One region of the Streptomyces sp. NPDC127595 genome, then DNA from elsewhere that is predicted to be linked to it. Evidence: riboswitches for the same ligand, from Rfam matches in the RefSeq annotation. Region 1 holds a riboswitch; each other region holds the start of a gene.
The links. A riboswitch is a leader RNA that binds a small molecule or an ion and turns the genes downstream of it on or off. The one in region 1 is predicted to bind cyclic di-AMP.
Positions count from the first base shown of each region.

Region 2: it holds a riboswitch for cyclic di-AMP, as region 1 does, so the genes downstream of both, ACFVKT_RS14145 (M23 family metallopeptidase) here and ACFVKT_RS19930 (transglycosylase family protein) in region 1, are expected to answer to the same signal.
Region 3: it holds a riboswitch for cyclic di-AMP, as region 1 does, so the genes downstream of both, ACFVKT_RS29150 (NlpC/P60 family protein) here and ACFVKT_RS19930 (transglycosylase family protein) in region 1, are expected to answer to the same signal.

Region 1 covers NZ_JBHXWK010000006.1:17,997-22,360, reverse strand. Annotated here, with positions in the region: gene ACFVKT_RS19945 (hypothetical protein) at 1-301, shown strand, start outside; gene ACFVKT_RS19940 (hypothetical protein) at 317-556, shown strand; gene ACFVKT_RS19935 (transglycosylase family protein) at 1,107-1,979, shown strand; cyclic di-AMP (ydaO/yuaA leader) riboswitch at 2,175-2,339, shown strand; gene ACFVKT_RS19930 (transglycosylase family protein) at 2,345-3,037, shown strand; gene eno (phosphopyruvate hydratase) at 3,451-4,364, shown strand, end outside.
Region 2 covers NZ_JBHXWK010000003.1:680,838-685,201, forward strand. Annotated here, with positions in the region: gene ACFVKT_RS14130 (alginate lyase family protein) at 1-88, shown strand, start outside; tRNA gene ACFVKT_RS14135 (tRNA-Met) at 151-224, shown strand; gene ACFVKT_RS14140 (PP2C family protein-serine/threonine phosphatase) at 465-1,598, shown strand; cyclic di-AMP (ydaO/yuaA leader) riboswitch at 1,844-2,001, shown strand; gene ACFVKT_RS14145 (M23 family metallopeptidase) at 2,013-3,044, shown strand; gene ACFVKT_RS14150 (aldo/keto reductase) at 3,182-4,129, shown strand; gene ACFVKT_RS14155 (PrsW family intramembrane metalloprotease) at 4,145-4,364, opposite strand, start outside.
Region 3 covers NZ_JBHXWK010000010.1:150,642-155,005, reverse strand. Annotated here, with positions in the region: gene ACFVKT_RS29155 (tellurite resistance/C4-dicarboxylate transporter family protein) at 125-1,111, opposite strand; gene ACFVKT_RS29150 (NlpC/P60 family protein) at 1,254-2,411, opposite strand; cyclic di-AMP (ydaO/yuaA leader) riboswitch at 2,419-2,590, opposite strand; gene pcrA (DNA helicase PcrA) at 3,071-4,364, shown strand, end outside.

The DNA of each region.
Region 1 (4,364 bases):
TGCCTGCAACCGGGCAGCCGACCACGTCTCCCGGATCGCTTTCGAGACGGGTGTGAGAGACCGCAACGGGTTGCAGAAGCTGCTCTACGCGGACATCAAGGCGGCGTTCGGGCTGTCTGCGCAGCCCGCGGTGCGGGTGGTGAAGAAGGTCGTCGACGCCTATAGCGCGCTCGCGGCGAGTCCCAAAGCCGGGCGGCTGGGCAGCCCGGCATCGAAGCGGGACCGGAGGGCCACCGGCTCGCCGGTCGTCTTCCGGCCCGAGGCGGCGCAGCCGTTCGACGACCGGTGTCTGTCCTGGTAGATGGACACGCGCGCGGTGTCCATCTGGACGGTGGACGGGCAGATGCGCGGCATCGGCTACACCGGTTCAGCCGACCAGCTCAGAACGCTGGCCGAGTACCGCAAGGGCGAGTCCGATTTGGACTCCGACACCGTCGGAGTCGACGCGTACAAGCGGCCGACCCTGCCACGGCTCACAGTCACCGGTCGGTTCCGGGCCCGCCGGCTCGTCGAAGTCCGTAGTGCGGTCGCTGAGGACACGGGGACGCGGCGGTAGCCCAAACCCGGTGCCGGGTCTGCGGCCGGCTCATTCGTGACACTCCGTGGCCCGGCACATTTCACCGGCTTTGACGTACCCGGCCTCCCCGCGCCGGGGAGGCCGGAGCACCCGCCTCCCCGACCTCCAACTCGCAGGGGATTCCGCCGATTTGCGCTGGCGTGGCGGGCTCATTATGCGGGGATTGCGCACACTTCCGGTGGAGTTCACGGCTCCGCTCCGGTTGTCCGCCGGGCGGTCGCAGGGGATTTGACGGATCGCGAAAAGCTGACGATCCATCGCGGTCTCAAGGGACTTGACCGATCGCGAAAAGCTGACGGTCCATCAACATTGTGATCTTCACGTGATCTACGCTGCATCGACTTGTGACAAGCGTTCGGGTGCGGATACGTTCGACGAACAGCGCGGATCATGCGTCGCAGGCGTCGTCTGACGTCGCCGTATGTCGCTGTAGTCACCTGCTGTCACATGAAAGGGCTTCCGCATGCTCTCCGGGAACGGCCGCCATCGTCGACCCCGTCAGGCCCCGGCTCTCATCGTCGCGGCAGGAGTGACCGGATCGGCCATCGCGATCCCGTTGCTCGGTGCCACGAGCGCGAGCGCGGCCGACACCACCACTTGGGACCGCGTCGCGGAGTGCGAGACGGGTGCCTCCTGGAGCCAGAACGCCGGCGACGGCTACTACGGCGGGCTGCATGTGACCGAGTGGGACTGGGAGAACTACGGCGGCCTCGAATACGCCCCGAGTGCCGACCAGGCCAGCCGCTCGCAGCAGATAGCCGTCGCCGAGAAGATCCTGGACGGCCGGGGGCTCGTCGCCTGGCCCACCTGCGGACCCCTCTCCGGGCTCAGCAAGGACTCCGCCTCGGTGGAGGTCGACACGGGCGTGGCGGACGACTTGTCGCCCGACGCGTCCGCTTCCGCCGACCCGTCCGAATCGTCCACCCCCTCTCCGGCCGCTTCGCCCTCCGCGGACGCGACCGAGACCGCCGCAGACGCCACAGACTCCACGAAGTCCGCCACCCCGGACGCGGCAGCGAGTGCGGACGCGAGCACCGGCTCAACTGCCGCGAACAGTGATGAATCGGATAAGTCCGCCCAGACTGACGAGTCTTCGAGTGCGCCCGAGGATGAGGCGACCAGTGCAGGGCGTCACCGCGGTGACACCGCCACCGAGGGTGCGACCGACGGCCGTACGGACGACGCCACTTCCGGGCGGCACGCCTCGCGTGACTCCGACGCGGCTCGCTCCGTCGTGGACGGCGCGTACGTCGTCCGTGCCGGCGACAGTCTCTCGCTCATCGCCGACGCCCTTGGCCTCGACGGCGGATGGACCGAGCTCTATGCCGAGAACAAGGAGACGGTCGGCGCCGACGCGAACCTCATCCTGCCCGGTCAGAGCCTTGCAGTTGGTGCTGAATAGGGCGAAATGCAGCGGGAGTTCACGTCATGGTTCGCCATGGAATGTCCAGTTTGGCGAGAATGAGAGATGGATCTCAGACCCCTTGATCGTCTTTGATATTCCGCCGATCGCCTGCCTACGGTCGTGACCGCTCGCCACAGTGAGCCCCGACGGTCGCAACGCCGAATCCTGCCAGCGGCCGTACGGGAACAGTCGTCGCGTCAAGCGCCGTAGGCAGGAGCGGGGGACCCAAGGTAAGCGCTGCGCCCGGTAGTTGACCGGGAGCGGCTTGGGGTGAAGACGTGCACCGCAAGGTGCGCGACCGGGCACTCACCCGCCCGAACCCGACAGCTCACCTCGTAGGCGTCGGTGAGGGGATCTACTTCATGCTGCGTTCGTGCAAGGGCAAGCACCGTCGCCCGTCCAAGGCCACCCGTATCGTCGCCCTCGCCGGAGTGACCGGCGTCGCCGTCGCCGCCCCGCTGATGGCCGCCGGTACCGCCTCCGCCGCCACCACCTCCGAGTGGGACGCCGTCGCCCAGTGCGAGTCCGGTGGCAACTGGTCCATCAACACGGGCAACGGCTACTACGGCGGCCTGCAGTTCTCCGCCTCCACCTGGTCCGCGTACGGCGGCAGCTCGTACGCCTCCACCGCCGACCAGGCCTCCAAGTCCCAGCAGATATCCGTCGCCGAGAAGGTTCTCGCCGCGCAGGGCAAGGGTGCCTGGCCGACCTGTGGCACGGGCCTGTCGAACGCCGCGAACGACTCCGGCAGCACCACCCCGTCGCAGCCGAGCACACAGAGCAAGCCGAGCACGCCGAGCGCGAAGACCGACGAGCAGCGCGCCTCGCGTTCCTCGGAGCGGGAGACCGCCAAGAAGGAGACCGTCGAGACCCCGACCGGTAAGACGGTCAAGAAGGGCGACGGCGAGTACAAGGTGAAGAAGGACGACACCCTCAGCGCGATCGCCGAGGCGAAGAACGTCAAGGGTGGCTGGCAGAAGCTGTTCGAGCTGAACAAGGACATCATCGACGACGCGGACTTCATCTACCCGGGTCAGCAGCTCCACCTGAGCTGACGGCGGCTCCACCTCGGCCGGCAGCAGTTCCACCTGAGCTGACGGCCCGGATCGACGGCCGACGGCGGTCGGCCGGCCACTGACAGCCGCTTCGCAGTTGAACCACAGCCCGCTCCTATACGTGGTCTCCATACTGAAGGCCTCGTGTGGGTCACCCCCGTCCCCCACGGGCCCCCCGCTCCGGTGCGTGTTCCCCCGTACGCACCGGGGCGGGGTTTTTCATTTCCCGCGCCGGCCCATCCGTCGTCGTCGCCACCCCTCTTTCATCACCTTTTTGTTCCGTTCGGGAACAATATTTGCCCTCAGTTCTGCACAAGAGGGGGTAGACCGGCTGGCCGATCCCCCGGAGCCGGTTAGGCTCATCCCGCGGGGCTGCCACAGTCCCGCGTAGCCGCGTCACATTCCTGAAGGAGATGCTCGTGCCGTCCATCGACGTCGTCGTAGCCCGGGAAATCCTCGACTCGCGAGGCAACCCCACCGTCGAGGTCGAGGTCGGCCTCGATGACGGCAGCACCGGTCGTGCCGCCGTCCCGTCCGGCGCCTCCACGGGTGCCTTCGAAGCCATCGAGCTGCGCGACGGTGACCCCAACCGCTACGGCGGCAAGGGTGTCGAGAAGGCCGTCCTCGCCGTCATCGAGCAGATCGGCCCGGAGCTCGTCGGTTACGACGCCACCGAGCAGCGCCTGATCGACCAGGCGATGTTCGACCTGGACGCCACCGACAACAAGGGTTCGCTCGGCGCCAACGCCATCCTCGGCGTCTCCCTCGCCGTCGCCCACGCCGCCTCCGAGGCCAGCGACCTGCCCCTCTTCCGCTACCTGGGCGGCCCGAACGCGCACCTGCTGCCCGTTCCGATGATGAACATCCTGAACGGCGGGTCGCACGCCGACTCGAACGTCGACATCCAGGAGTTCATGATCGCCCCGATCGGCGCGGAGTCCTTCTCCGAGGCGCTGCGCTGGGGCGCCGAGGTCTACCACACCCTCAAGAAGGTGCTGAAGACCAAGGGCCTGTCCACCGGCCTCGGCGACGAGGGCGGCTTCGCCCCGAACCTGGAGTCCAACCGCGCCGCGCTCGACCTCATCATCGAGGCCATCAAGCAGGCCGGTTACATCCCCGGCGAGCAGATCGGGCTCGCGCTCGACGTCGCCGCGTCCGAGTTCTACAAGGACGGCAAGTACGAGTTCGAGGGCAAGTCCCGCTCGGCCGCCGAGATGACCGAGTACTACGAGGAGCTCGTCTCCGCGTACCCGCTGGTCTCCATCGAGGACCCGCTGTACGAGGACGACTGGGCGGGCTGGAAGGTCATCACCGACAAGCTGGGCGA
Region 2 (4,364 bases), on a different contig from region 1:
GCTGGCCGAGCAGACGCGGCCGGCCGGCACCGACGATCTCTTCGTGTCCTGGGAGACCCTCACGCACGCCGGGAATCCGGCCGCCTGAGGGGGGTGGCGGCAACGCTGGTGCAGCAGGCCCCGCGAATGGCGTACAGTTGGGTTCAACGACGCGGGGTGGAGCAGCTCGGTAGCTCGCTGGGCTCATAACCCAGAGGTCGCAGGTTCAAATCCTGTCCCCGCTACTGAAGGCCAAGGGCCGGAACTCGGATTCACGAGTTCCGGCCCTTGGTGTTTCCGGGTATGCGCGGGCGTCCCTCGGTCGGCCCACACCGGTCGCCCTCCGGCCCCGCTCCGGGAAATCTGGACGGGTGGGGCAGCAAGCAGGTGAGCAGCGGGCGGGGGATCCGGACGACCCGGACGACCCGCGTGCGTCGTACGACCCGTCGTACGACCGGTCCGGTGGGCGGTTGCCGGGGGACCCCGTGCCCGATCCCGGGCTGGGGGTGGGGGACGTAGCGCTGCCCGGGGCGGCGGGAACGGACGGGCCGAGGACCTCGTACACCCAGAGGTTCGTCCGGGTGCTTCCCGCCCTGCTCATCGTCGCCGGGATTCTCTATGAGTACTTCACGCCGAGGGACTTCACCGGCGCCCCCCTCTTCACCGCCGCCGCGCTGGTGGCGGCGCCCCTCTACTCGCTGCGCGGCACCGTACTGACCGGGGCCATGGCCGCCGTGGGGGCCGTCGCGGTTCAGATGAAGCTCGGAGTGGCGCTGCAGGCCGAGGCGGTCACCGAAGTGGTCACGGTGGCGACGGCCGCCGTCCTGGCCGCCCTCATCAACGTCGTCGTCCGGCGCGGCAACGCCCGGCTCGCCTCCGTCCGTGAGATCGCCGAGGCCGCCCAGCGCGCCGTACTGCCGCAGCCCGAGGAGCGGATCGACGGGCTCGACGTCGCGGCGCGGTACGAGGCGGCGCAGGAGGACGCGTTCATCGGCGGTGACCTGTACGCGGTGCAGGACTCCCCGTACGGCGTACGCCTGGTCGTGGGCGACGTACGCGGCAAGGGCATGGGCGCGGTGGCCGCCGTCGCCGTCGTGATCGGGGCGTTCCGGGAGGCGGCCGAGCAGGAGACGACGCTGGAGGCGGTCGCGGGGCGCCTGGAGCGGGCTCTGGCGCGCGAGGGCACCCGGCGCGAGAGCCTCGACGCCTTCGAGGGGTTCACCACGGCGGTACTGGCGGAGATCCCGCACGGCGAGGAGGTCGTACGGATCGTCAACCGTGGCCATCCCCCGCCGCTGCTCCTGCACGCGGACGGCACGCTCGTCTCGCTCGACGCCGAGGATCCCGCACTGCCCCTGGGAATGGGCGAGTTGGGCATGTGGCCCGACCGCGCGCAGGAGACGGAGTTCCCGCGCGGGGCCATGCTGCTCCTCCACACGGACGGGCTGTCCGAGGCCCGCGACGAACGCGGGCGCTTCTACGATCCCGCGGTGAGCCTCGCCGGACGGACCTTCCCCGGGCCCGAGGCACTGCTGACCACCCTCGCCGAGGAGGTCCGCCGGCACTCCGGCGGCGGCACCACGGACGACATGGCGCTGCTTGCCGTACGACGTCCGTGAACGCCCTCGTTCACGTTGTTACCAGGGGTGATCGAATGGCGTCCCTCCGCATAACATCTGACGCATCGTCAGAAAACCTGTGACCGACAAGTGGTGGTCAACTCGCCCGTTTTACGGCGGTGATGACCTGAAAGTCCTGGCCAGAAGCGTTAATGATCAGTCAGAACGGCTTGGAATCCGGTGCCCGCGTCTATTAACGTTCGATAACGCAGCGCGGTAGTCCCAGCCGTCACAAGAGTCGGCTCCGTGCGCACGCGCCGAATCCCGCAAGGGAACCGGGGAACCACCAACTTGGGGTGAATCGAGCGTCTACCGCGGTGGGAACACCAGCGGTTGACGCGCGTAGGAGACCTTCCTGCTCCGAACCCGTCAGCTAACCCGGTAGGCGAGAAGGAAGGAAAGGAGCACGCCCACGTGGCGTCGAACCCGCCTGCCCAGGCACCCTCGTACCCGCCGAGCCAAACGCACACCTTCGGTTACGGCATGGACGACGAGGGCCCCCGGGAGGAGTGGAATCCCACCGAGGAATCCCTCCGTCCCATCCGCGGCCGGCACCGCGTCTCCAAGCAGCGCGGAGGCGGCGGACTCGCTCGCAGCTCCACCGTTCTGGGCGTCGGTGTCATAGCCGCCGTCGGCGCCGGTGGCATGGCCACCGCGGCGCCCGGCAAGCCGCCGGTGTCGATCTCCGTGCCCGACCTGCCGTCCGTCGGCTCGATCCTCACGGACGACAGCTCCGCCGACGAGGCCAAGGGCTCCACCACCCCGCTCACCAGTGCCGGTCTGACGATCGCCGACACCGAGCAGGGCGCGACCGACGCGGGCGAGGTCCTGCGTTCGCGCATCATGCAGCAGGCCGAGGTCCAGAAGGACCAGGCCGACACCGCGGCCCAGCAGGCCGCCCAGGCCGCCGCCGTGAAGAAGGCCTCCGACGCCGCCGCCGAGGAGCAGAAGGCGGCCGAGGCCAAGGAAGCCGCCGCGAAGAAGAAGGCGGAGGAGGAGGCCGCGGCCAAGGCGGAGGCCGAGCGCCTCGCCGAGCTCGCCAAGAGCTACACGCTGCCGACCTCCTCGTACACGATCACCTCGACCTTCGGTCAGGCCGGCGCACTGTGGTCCTCCGGCTACCACACCGGCCTCGACTTCGCCGCTCCCACGGGCACCCTGATCAAGGCGGTCCACAGCGGCACCGTCACGGAGGCCGGCTGGGCCGGGTCGTACGGCTACCGCACGATCCTCACCCTCGACGACGGCACCGAGCTGTGGTTCTGCCACCAGTCGTCGATCAGCGTCAGCGTGGGGCAGAAGGTCGCCACCGGTGATGTCATCGGGCGCGTGGGCGCGACGGGCAATGTCACCGGGGCGCATCTGCACCTGGAGGTCCACCCGGACGGCGCGGCGACCGGGATCGACCCGATGGCGTGGCTGCAGAGCAAGGGGCTCAACCCCTGACCTGCACGTTTCCTCACGGGTGCGTAGTTCCGTAATCCCCTGATCCCCGGCAGCCCTGACATCATCCCCCCGACGTCAGGGCTGCCGGTCTGATACATGTGGAATACAGTCATTCGCTCGGGACGTTGGATCCTGACATGACGACTACTCTTCGCAAGCTCGGTTCGTCCGGCCTCGAGGTCTTCCCGCTGGCCCTCGGCGGCAACGTGTGGGGCTGGACCGCCGACGAGGCCGAGTCCTTCGCCGTGCTCGACGCGTACGCGGCCGCAGGCGGCAACTTCCTCGACACCGCCGACTCGTACTCGGCGTGGATCGAGGGGCACAAGGGCGGTGAGTCCGAGACCATCATCGGCAAGTGGGTCAAGGCGCGCGGCAACCGCTCCGACATCGTGATCGCCACCAAGGTCAGCCAGCACCCCGAGTACCAGGGGCTGTCCGGCGACAACATCAAGGCTGCGGCGGATGCTTCTCTGCGCCGTCTGGACACCGACTACATCGACCTCTACTTCACGCACTTCGACAAGCCCGAGGTGCCGGTCGAGGAGATCATCGGCGCGCTCGACGAGCTGGTGAAGGCCGGCAAGGTGCTCAACATCGCGGCCTCCAACATCTCACCCGAGCGGCTCCAGGAGTCCCTGGACTTCTCCGACCGAGAGGGCCTCGCCCGCTACGTCGCCCTCCAGCCCGAGTACAACCTGGTCTCGCGCGACACCTACGAGGGCCCGCTGCGCGACATCGCCTCCCGCTCGGGCCTGGCGGCCGTCCCGTACTTCGGCCTCGCGTCCGGCTTCCTCACCGGCAAGTACCGCCCGGGTACGAAGGTCGACTCGCCGCGTGCGGCGGGCGCGGCCAAGCACCTGGAGACCGAGCGGGGCCTGCGCGTCCTTGCCGCCCTCGACGAGGCTGCCCAGGCCCACGACGTGCCGGTCGCCACCGTCGCCCTGGCCTGGCTCGCCGCCCAGCCGACGGTCGCGGCGCCGATCGCCTCCGCACGGAACGTGGAACAGCTTCCGGCGCTGCTGGGAGTGGCGGACCTCGTCCTCACGGACACGGAACTGGGCAGGCTGACGGAGGCGTCGGCGTAACCCCTGCCGTACGTCCTACGAGCGGTACGGGTTGTACGCGGGGTACGGCGTCGCGGTCCCGTAGGGCTGCCAGTAGGGCTCGCTGTGCGCGGACCCGTACGTGGGCCAGGGCGGTGGCGGGACCACCGGAAGCTGAGCCGCCGCCCGGGCCGCGTACGCCAGGGCCGGGCGGGCGGCCTCGCGGCGGCGCCACAGCTCGTGGAGCAACTCCCGCTCCCGTGCGACGAAGTCGGCG
Region 3 (4,364 bases), on a different contig from region 1:
TGAAGGCTGCTCCGGTTCGTCGCGGTGCTGTGGACCTGAAGGCTGCTCCGGTTCGTCGCGGTGCTGTGGGCCTGAAGATTGCTCCGGTTCGTCGCGGTGCTGTGGACCTGAAGGCTGCTCCGGTTCACTGCGGTGGCGTGGACCTGAGGCCTCCGGCTCGGCGCGGTGTCGTGGACCTGACGGCTCCTGCCGCCACCGTCAGCCAGGCGGCCACCGCGATCCACAGCAGCACCTCTCCCAGCCCGTCGAGCCACGAGACATCGAGGGCGCTCGAGACCGCCAGGGCCGCCACCGCCGTCATCCCCAGCGGGAACACGGTCGCCCAGCGCCGCACGTCGTAGCGCAGGCGCGGCCGGGCCAGTTCCGCGCCGGCCAGGACGCAGTACCAGGCGAGGGCCAGGACGAGCAGGGCGGTGGTGACGGCGCGCAGGACGCCGTTGTCGTCGTCGTTCCACAGATACGCGTCGACGTTGTGGGCCGCGACGAGCGTGGCCCCCGCCAGCGCCGAGAGGGCCAGCGCACCGCCCGCGATCCAGTGGTCCCCGGCGCCCGTCACCACCTCCCTGATGTCGAAGTGCGTGAACGCCACCCCGTAGAGCACGATCCCGAGCCAGAACAGCACCAGCGCGGCATGCGCGAGCCAGTCCGCGCCCACGGCAGCGGCGAGCGTGGCGCCCAGCACCGAGAGCCCCTGTGTGGCCACGCACACGAGGAACACCCCGCCCGGCATACGACGACTCCAGTGCCGTACGACGGAGAAGAGCAGCACCGGCCACAGCACGGCCGACAGCGCCAGCAGCGCCTCGGCGACCTCCTGCCAGCCCAGCGCGGACACCCGCGTGCCGAGGACCGTCGTCGCCGCGACGGCGGTGAGCCCGGGGAGCGTGCTCGCCTCCGTCGCCCAGCGCGGCCGGTCCCGTACCAGCCGTACGGCGAAGTCCGCGGCGAGCGCGAGCCATGCGACGGACGCCAGGGCCAGTGCGGCACGGGACAGCGTCTCGTAGCCGGTCAGCTGCAAGCCGACCGAGATGATGCCGGTCGCCAGGACGGCGGCACCGGCGGCGGGCGGCCGCTCGGCCCACCAGGCGCGGAGCTGGGAGAGGGCTGGCATGGGCCCGATGCTAAGGATCTTCGGGCGGGTTGCCCGCGGGGCACGCGCGTGGGGGGATGAAAACGCAGGGCACGCACGCGTGGAGCACGAAAACGTGCTCCACGCGTGCGTGCCCCGCGGAAGATGTCGTGCGGGCGATGCGTTACGCGGGCCGCACCACGCTGTGGATGGCCGACTCGCCGTCGTAGAAGATCGACTCCTCGCGGACGTACGCGCCCGGTTTCGGGGCGTGGATCATCATGCCGTTGCCTATGTAGAGGCCCACGTGGCTGACGTCGCCGTAGAAGAAGACCAGGTCACCGGGCTGGGCGTCGGCGAGGGAGACGGTCGTGCCGGCGGTCACCTGGTCGTAGGTGACGCGCGGGAGGGTGACTCCGGCGGCCTTCCAGGCGGCCTGGGTGAGGCCCGAGCAGTCGTACGAGCCGGGGCCCGTGGCGCCCCAGACGTACGGCTTGCCGACCTGGGCGCGGGCGAACGTGAGGGCCTTGGCCGCCTTCGTCGCGTACGCGGCGTCGGTGGTGGTGGTGGTGGCCGACCCGGAGATGCCGGTCGTCGCGCTCGACGACGACTCCTGGGCCGCCTGCGCCGCGGCGTCGGCGGCTGCCTGCTGCTGCGCCAGCTCCGCCGCCTTGCGCTCGGCCGCCTTGCGCTGCTCCTCCTCGATCGCGGCGAGCCGCGCCTTCTCCTCGACGGTGAGCTGCGAGAGCAACTCGCGCGCCTTGGCGAGCTTCTGCTGCACGTCGGTCTTGGACGCCTGAAGGGCGTTCTGCGACGTGGTCAGCGTCTCCAGGCTCTGGGACGCCTCCGTGCGCTTCTCGGTGGCAGCGGCCTGCTCAGTGACGTAGTCATCGACAGCCGCCTTCTGGCGGGTGGTCAGACGGCTCATCAGCTGGGTCTGGTCGAAGTAGTCCTGCGGATTGTCGGCCAGCAGGAGCGAGGCGGTGTCGGGTGCCGCGGCCCCGGTGCGGTACTGCGCCGCGGCGTACGAACCCAGCTCCTCACGCGCGGTGTTGAGCTTCTCCGCGCGCTGGGCGACGTCGTCGAGGAGGGTGTCGACCTTCTTGCGCTGCTTGGTGGTCTTCTCCTTGGCCGCGTTGTACTTGTCGGTGGCCGACTCAGCCTGCCGGTAGAGGGCGTCGACCTTCTTCTCGACCTCTTCGAGGCTCGGCTTGGGCTCTTCAGAGGGCGCGGCGTTCGCCGTCTGGGAGAGCAGGGCCACCGAAGTGAGGGCCGCCGTGGCTAGAGCGGGGGCCGTACCCGCCACGCGCGATCCCGAGAACCATTTGCGTTGCGACGCCAAGGGAGGCGACTCCTTCCATCATCCGCCTACCGGGTTAGCTGTCGGGTTCGGGCGGGTGGTTCGGAAGGGTTGCCCTACGGTCCATGCCCGACAAGGCAGTTGGACCGATTCACCCCAAGTTCGGTGGGTCCCCGGTTCCGGCTGCCACGAGGGCGCACCGAATTCGGCGGAGGCCACCGCGGCCCGGCGACGTTCGCCGGTGGGGGTCGGGCGGCCTGGTCAGCACGCTAGCCAACTCGTGCGGCTTCTGTGAAGGTTGATGTTCGAAATGCCCGATACGTTTTCGTGACCTTAGTCATGAGGTTCGTCGCCCGTCGTCAATTCGGATGGGTATCGGGTGAGTTGTGCGGAGGGGTGGTTTCCTCGGTCTCTTTCGGGCGGTCGCGGTGGGGGGCTGTTCCCGGTCGGGCGTCGCGGCGAACTCGTGCAGCGGGATCTTGTACGGCGGACAGGTGCCAGTCCTTTGTCGCGCTGGTCGCAGGCTGTGTCGGTGTGGTTCCGTAGGGTCGTCGGGTCCGGGAAGCCCCTCCGGTGCTGAGCGCCGTCTCGAGTTCCGGCTGGGCACCGTCACGAGTTCCGGCTGAACGCCGTCACGAGTTCCGGTCGAGTTTTCGGGGTGGCGGCGGGGTGTCAGTGGGGCCGCCTAGACTCGGAGAGCGATGAGCAGCCTCTTTGATGACAGCTTCCTGGCGGACCTCAAGCCCTCGGGGGCGCATGAGGAAGAGCCCCCGCCCCCGCCCGAGGACGGGGCGGCCGAGCAGCTTCCGGACGACTTGTTCGGCGGCCGCTTCGACGTGCCGCCGAGCCGGGACGCGTACTACCGCGACGGCGCCCCGCGCCCCGTCGTGGACGCGGCCGCGCTCCTGGACGGGCTGAACGAGAACCAGCGGGCGGCCGTGGTGCACTCCGGCTCGCCCCTGCTCATCGTGGCCGGCGCGGGTTCCGGCAAGACCCGCGTGCTCACGCACCGGATCGCGTATCTGCTGGGCGAGCGCAATGTCCACCCCGGGCAGATCCTCGCGATCACCTTCACCAACAAGGCCGCGGGCGAGATGAAGGAGCGCGTCGAGCACCTCGTCGGCCCGCGCGCCAACGCCATGTGGGTGATGACCTTCCACAGCGCGTGCGTCCGGATCCTGCGCCGCGAGAGCAAGCGGCTCGGCTTCACCTCGTCGTTCTCGATCTACGACGCCGCCGACAGCAAGCGGCTCATGGCCCTGGTCTGCCGTGACCTGGACCTCGACCCCAAGCGCTTCCCGCCGAAGTCCTTCAGCGCCAAGATCTCCAACCTGAAGAACGAGCTGATCGACGAGGAGGACTTCGCCGCCCAGGCCACCGACGGCTTCGAGAAGACCCTCGCCCAGGCCTACGCGATGTACCAGTCGCGGCTGCGCGAGGCCAATGCGCTCGACTTCGACGACCTGATCATGACGACGGTCAACCTGCTCCGCGCCTTCCCCGACGTCGCCGAGCACTACCACCGCCGCTTCCGGCACGTCCTCGTCGACGAGTACCAGGACACCAACCACGCGCAGTACGCCCTGGTGCGCGAACTCGTCGGCACCTCCGAGCACCCCGTGGACGTCCCGCCCAGCGAGCACGACCTGCCGCCCGCCGAGCTGTGCGTCGTGGGCGACGCCGACCAGTCGATCTACGCCTTCCGCGGCGCCACCATCCGCAACATCCTCCAGTTCGAGGAGGACTACCCGAACGCGGTGACGATCCTCCTGGAGCAGAACTACCGCTCCACCCAGACGATCCTCAGCGCGGCCAACGCGGTCATCGAGCGCAACGAATCCCGCCGCCCCAAGAACCTGTGGACGAACGCGGGCGCGGGTTCGAACATCACCGGCTACGTCGCCGACACCGAGCACGACGAGGCCCAGTTCGTCGCCGACGAGATAGACCGTCTCACCGACGCGGGCGACGCCAAGGCGGGCGATGTCGCGGTCT